Linked DNA regions of Glaciimonas sp. CA11.2. The protein of the gene in region 1 binds, or shares a complex with, the protein of each later gene. Links are inferred from orthologs where the notes say so. Each region holds a gene or a part of one and is shown on either strand. Other genes may lie near its edges. The genes, in order: RGU75_RS05060 and RGU75_RS00540.

Region 1 (3,151 bases):
TAACAAGACTGGTAAATCTTTTTCTGGTACCGGTACGTCGCCGCAATCTTCGCAATGGATGATTGGGATCGGTGTACCCCAATAACGTTGACGCGAGATGCCCCAATCACGCAAGCGATAGGTGATTTTCTTTTCACCCAGACCATGCGCGGACAAATCGGCAGCGATGGCGTCAACAGCTTGCTGAAAGTGCATGCCATCGTATTTTCCGGAGTCGACGCAGCGACCATTTTGTTTGTCTGCATACCAGTCGTGCCAGGTTTCGGTGGAATACACTTTGCCTTCCACGGCGATCACCGGGCGAATCGGCAATACGTATTTTTGCGCGAACGCAAAGTCGCGCTCGTCATGTGCAGGAACACCCATCACGGCACCATCGCCGTAAGTAATCAGGACATAATTGCCGACCCAGACTTCAACCAGCTGGCCGGTCAGCGGATGCGTAACGTAAAGCCCGGTTGGCATCCCTTTCTTTTCCATTACCGCCATATCTGCTTCGGCAACCCCGCCTTTTTTGCATTCGGCGATGAATTCAACCAGTTCGGGATTCGTTTTTGCGGCGAAGGTGGCCAATGCGTGTTCTGGCGCTACCACGCAAAAGGTCACGCCTTTGATGGTATCGACACGAGTGGTAAACACCCACAATTTGCCATCCTGAATGAGCTTGCCATCTTCTTCGATTTTATGTGGAAAAGCAAAGCGCACACCGGTTGATTTGCCTATCCAATTCGCTTGCATCAAGCGCACGCGCTCTGGCCAGCCTGTTAATTTGGTTTCGGTGTGGTCCAGCAATTCTTCGGCGTAATCGGTAATTTTGGCGTAATACATTGGAATTTCGCGCTTTTCAATCAGCGCACCTGAACGCCAGCCGCGACCATTGATAACTTGCTCGTTGGCTAACACGGTTTGGTCGATCGGGTCCCAGTTCACGGTACCGGTTTTTTTGTAGATGATGCCTTTTTCGAGCATCTTAAGGAACATCCATTGGTTCCATTTGTAATACTCTGGCTTGCACGCCGTCATTTCACGTGACCAATCAATGGCGAGTCCCATGGATTGCATCTGCGTTTTCATGTGGTCAATGTTGCTATAAGTCCACTGGGCCGGTGGTACGTTGTTTGCCATCGCCGCGTTTTCCGCAGGCATGCCAAACGCATCCCAACCCATTGGCATCAACACATTGTAGTTATTCATCCGCATGTAGCGATACATGACATCGTTGATGGTGTAATTGCGGACATGACCCATGTGCAATTTGCCGGATGGATACGGCAGCATCGAACAGGCGTAAAACTTTTGCTTATCTAGACCGTTCTTGTCTTTTGCGTGTTCGACGACTTTATAGGCATCAATAGCGCGCCAATGGTCTTGCGTCGATTTTTCGACGTCGGTCGGGCTGTATTTTTCTTGCATGGCGTGATGGACTAAAAAAGTGAATGTGAAAAAGCATAGGAGAATTATCCCTGAACCGGTGATTATACTGGTTCAGGTGCTCTCATACGATAGTGGGATTGTGGGAGTCGACGGAAGTTAACGATGAGACGATCTTTTTGCCAAAAGCGAGGCGGTTAGTATTTCACCAAGTGACCGTCTTTCAATAGGGAGTTATTTTGCTGCAGGGACGCTTTTTGGGTCGGTTACGAAGCCGATTTTTGTCAAACCGTTATTTTGTGCCAGTGACATAACCTGCGCCAACACCTGATATCGGGTGTCTTTGTCGGCCCGCAACTGCAATTCCGGCTGGGGTTGGCGTTGTGCGGCAGCGATTAATTGCGTTGTCAGTTCTGGTTCTGCGATGGGCTTGTCATTCCAGAACATTTTGCCCGCGCGGTCAATTGACAGCGATACCGTCTCTGGCTTTTCTGGAGCGGGAGCGGATTGGGCGGTCGGTAAGTTGACTTTGACCGCATGCGTGAATAGTGGTGCTGTGATGATAAAAATCACCAATAACACCAACATGACGTCGACCATGGGCGTGATATTGATATCGGCCATTGGCGCTGAGTGCTGATTGTCGTTAAATCCACCGAATGACATACTGGTTCCGGACTGAAGTTAGTGATGAGTGTATAAGGCTATTAGGAGGCTAAATTATTTTCCAACGCGACTGCCAGTCGTCAAATAAGCATGTAAATCATGCGCGAACGCATCCAACTCTGCCAGTGTAACGCGATTAACACGTGTGAACGCGTTGTAGGCTAGTACTGCGGGAATCGCAACTACCAAACCAAGTGCGGTCATGATGAGTGCTTCGCCAACTGGTCCTGCGACTTTGTCGATCTGCACAGTTCCCGATGCAGAGACTGCCATCAAAGCATGATAAATACCCCAGACCGTACCAAACAAACCGACGAAAGGGGCGGTTGAACCGACTGATGCCAGTAATGTTAATCCGCTTTCCAGCCGTGACGAAACGCGATTGATTTCTCGTCGCAATGTGCGTGTGACCAGTTCGCCAAGATCGGTGCCGGCGTTGAGCGAGGCGGCGGGTTTGCTGGTCATCGGTGACCGAATGCCTGCAGCGTCGGCCGCTTGTATGGCTAAAGGTGCGTAAACATTTTCGGTATCGACCGGTTTGATGACGGCAATCGCATCATTTAGTGTCGGTGCTTGCCAGAATCCTTCAAGCGATGAAGCGCTGCGCCGGATACGCCAGGAACTCAAGGCTTTGGACAAAATGTAGTACCAGCTAATCACGGACATCAGCAATAGCAAATAGGCTACGCCGTGAGAGACAGCATCGCCTTGCGACCAATAGTGGGCGAACCCGAGATTATCATTCATGTTGTTGATCCGGATGGTGGTGGGGCAGCATAACGATCTTTAGGTGAAGATCATTAGTTGGCAACAATTTATTACATTTTGAGCGCAACTCCAGGTCGGTTGAGTCATCAACATCAAACTCGCCATGAGAAGCTAGGAGGAGCGCTCAAAGTATGGGTAAAAATCGAGTACAAGCAGGCCGAACATGGTTAATGAACAAATTAGTGTTATCTGCTGCGCACTTCCCATGCCATAGGCGAGTCATTGTTTGTATTTTGACATCGCCCGGCCCTGAATTTGCGTAAAAATCATGGTAACAATCAGCTTATTACTCTGCTAATTACTCAGCGAAGCCCAAGAACGTCCTGCATATCATATAAACCCGTTG
Region 2 (3,229 bases), 1.1 Mb from region 1 along the record:
ATTCATATTTGGTTTGCTGATCGCCGCGAATGTGCAACTCTGGCTGTGGCACGATGACCGCCACCAGCTTCAGCTTCGCCAACAGTTGCGCGGTGTTCGGCACTAGTTGCTCGTTCCAGAACATGTCGCCATGCTTGTTCACCGCCAGATTGATATTCTCCGGTTTGGTGACATAAGGTTGATCAGTTTCGCTCGGAAGCTTGACCGGAATCGTGTGCGTGACGACCGGAATCGTTATCAGAAAAATGATCAGCAACACCAACATAACGTCTACCAGCGGCGTCGTGTTAATCGTGCCGATCACTTCGTCTTCGTCCCCATCGGAAGAGCCGAGTGACATACCCATGATTAGCCAACCTTTTTCTTGATGCTAGCAATTTGACCCGCAGAACTCGTCGACATCACACCGCTCAACAAGACCGAGTGCAGATCGGCGCTAAACGAACGAATCTCTTCCATCGCGCTTTTGTTACGACGTACCAACCAGTTGTAACCCAGCACAGCAGGAACGGCGACTGCCAAACCGATGGCGGTCATGATCAGCGCTTCACCGACCGGTCCAGCAACTTTATCAATCGATGCCTGACCAGCGATACCGATGGCGGTCAACGCATGGTAAATCCCCCATACCGTACCAAACAGACCAACGAACGGTGCTGTTGAACCAACTGTCGCCAGAAAAGCCAGACCATCTTGCAAACGGCTTTGCACCTTTTCGACTGAACGCTGGATCGACATTGTGATCCAGGTATTGAGATCAATTTGCTCTAGCAATGCACCATCGTGGTGTTCGGTCGAGGTACTGCCGGTCTGGGCAATAAAATGATAGGCGCTGGCTGGCTTGAGACCTGCAATCGCCACTTCGACGCTAGGTGCTTTCCAGAAATTGTTCTTCGCATCTTTAGCCTGACCCATCAATTTCACTTGCTCGATCAACTTGGTGATGATGATATACCAACTGCCCATCGACATCAGGACCAGAATAATCAGCGTACCGCGTGCCACAAAATCGCCGCCCTTCCATAAGGCATCAAGTCCGTATGGATTACTGACCGTTTCCGTCGTGGCCGGAAGCGGCGGTGGCATTGGGTTGGCGCTGATGCCCGATGCCGCTACCTCCGCGGTATTAGTAGTTACTGTGGAAGTGGAATCTGCTGCCGATGTAATGGCTGAAGTTCCAGCCGATGCCGATGTCTGCGCCACAGCCAGCGGAGCGGAGAGTGTCGCAGCAGTGATCATGACAACGGCAACAAATGCGGATAGGCGATTACGAGGTGTAGACATACGAGTACTCCAAATTGTATAAATGAGATTGCTGAAAAGACGAACAAAGGTGTACTACTTCAGACTGCTTATTCCAGCTTCCAGACATACTGCATTCTTGTCGTAGACGCGATTGCCTGTCCATCGGCCATCGCGGGGACAAAGTGACAAAGGCTCCACGCTTTCATGGTCGCCCGGTCCAGATCTCTGAAGCCGCTGCTTTTTTCTACTACAGCATCAAGAACATTGCCATCAGCACCGATAGACAGTTTGACGTTAACCACGCCCTCTTCTTCATTTTGCAATGACGCTCTTGGGTAAGCTGGTTTTTCGCAATTTCCCGCTACTTTTGCGCTGGTATGGGATGGCGTTGCAGGACCTGTCGCTGCGGCAGATGGTTGCGCGGTTGACGTCGGCAAGTCCGGCGTGGATGGTTTGACATTGGTGACCGCTGCAATCACGTTCACCTGTGGTTGGGGCTGCACTTTCACCTCAGGCGGCGGTACAAACGGTGGTGGTGGCGAGACTGTTTTTGGTGGTGGCGGTACTGGTTTAGCTGGTGGTGGCGGTGCTGGTGGCTTGATCTCTTCCACGATCTTGGTTTCGACCGGTTGTTGAATCACTTCAACAACCTTACGTGCAAGGCCCGTAAGAAGTGCATACACAAGGGCCACATGCAAAATAACCACCACACTGATGCCGACTACATTCCTGGAAGGTTTTTTTCCATCCTGCGTGAAATCCATACCTCTTTCCTCCGTTACATCGTTGTTCAATTGCTGAAAAATTCTGCAACCAATTCTGCACATTAGTACGCCAGCAAGTAACCAATTGCCCGCTCCACAACGACAAGACCAAATGGGGTCATCTCGTTATGGAACGGGCGCAAGCCAATCACTAATGACTCATTAAGAAATCCTCGAAAAAACGATTGAGGATTCCAAACAATCGGCTACTTAAATGCATAGTTCGCGCGCACAAAGAAAGCCCGACCGATTGCGTCGCCATAACGTGCGTCGTAACCGTACTGGAAGTTATCGGTCACGTTGGAGGCGGGTGGGTCGGTATTGAACAGATTTTTGATACCGGCAGTCAATGTCAGGTTTTTAAACCCGGCGTAGGTTCCAGACAGGTTGTAGCGGGTGTACGAACCAACGTGATGATTGAAACCTTCCGCGACGGAGCTGCCGTTTTGATCCCGATAGCCAGTCGCAAAAGATTGCTGCACCACTGCGCCCCAAGGACCTTTGCTCCAGGTGAGTGTCGCAGTATGGCGCCAGCGGAATATCACGCCACCGGCCGTACCAACACCGCCGCCATAGACGCCCAGATTGCTTTTATACGCGCCACCTTTTTCGGACTGATAGTCGTATTGGTTGACGTAAGTACCGTCCAGCGCCATTCCAAAATTGCCCCAATCAGATTTCGGCAGACGCCATGAAAGACCCAGATCAATACCTTGCGTTTTGACGTTGCCAAGATTGACGTTGGTATCGATGATGTAATTGAGTGAACCATCAGGATTACGCACATAATCTGCGGCATATTTGACTGGATCGCCAAAAATATCACCCTCTGGCACTACCGATATCTGGTTCTTGATTTTGATATTCCAATAATCAATCGAGAGCGTCACATCTTTCAACGGTTCCATCACAGTACCCAACGTAAATGAGTTGGATTTTTCTGGTTGCAATTGTTTGTTACCGCCACCTTGTCTGAAGAACTGCTGACCGCAATCACGCGCGCTGATACCGCCCGACACTGCTGTTCCGTTAGGGCATAACGACGGATCATCATAGACGCTGCTGGTATAAGTTTTGGAGTTTGGATCATTCAGTTCATACAGACTAGGCGCACGAAAACCTGTGCTATACGAAGTACGGAACATCAAGCGCTTAGCCGGTTGCCAGCGTAGCGCTACCTTAGGATTCAACGTATTGCCGACGTCGCTGTATTTGTCGTA

What was found.
Region 2: the proteins of RGU75_RS05060 (region 1) and RGU75_RS00540 are in contact, whole or in part, in a cryo-EM structure (PDB 9DDO), measured with the Escherichia coli proteins. The link is inferred for Glaciimonas sp. CA11.2 from one-to-one orthologs.

The regions. Positions count from the first base shown.
Region 1 is NZ_JAVIWL010000001.1:1,184,038-1,187,188, reverse strand. Bases 322-3,140 are described here. They hold RGU75_RS05060 (biopolymer transporter ExbD), read right to left. Parts: upstream 2,038-3,140; coding sequence 1,606-2,037; downstream 322-1,605. Other genes in these bases: dapB (4-hydroxy-tetrahydrodipicolinate reductase), read right to left, coding at 3,108-3,140; RGU75_RS05055 (MotA/TolQ/ExbB proton channel family protein), read right to left, coding at 2,092-2,784; leuS (leucine--tRNA ligase), read right to left, coding at 322-1,413. In the rest of the region: more of leuS, read right to left, coding at 1-321; more of dapB, read right to left, coding at 3,141-3,151. UniProt on the Escherichia coli protein: Involved in the TonB-dependent energy-dependent transport of various receptor-bound substrates.
Region 2 is NZ_JAVIWL010000001.1:132,462-135,690, forward strand. The notes cover bases 182-3,078. They hold RGU75_RS00540 (TonB family protein), read right to left. Parts: upstream 2,010-3,078; coding sequence 1,353-2,009; downstream 182-1,352. Other genes in these bases: RGU75_RS00530 (biopolymer transporter ExbD), read right to left, coding at 182-346; RGU75_RS00535 (MotA/TolQ/ExbB proton channel family protein), read right to left, coding at 349-1,284; RGU75_RS00545 (TonB-dependent receptor), read right to left, coding at 2,216-3,078. In the rest of the region: more of RGU75_RS00530, read right to left, coding at 1-181; more of RGU75_RS00545, read right to left, coding at 3,079-3,229. UniProt on the Escherichia coli protein: Interacts with outer membrane receptor proteins that carry out high-affinity binding and energy dependent uptake into the periplasmic space of specific substrates such as cobalamin, and various iron compounds (such as iron dicitrate, enterochelin, aerobactin, etc.).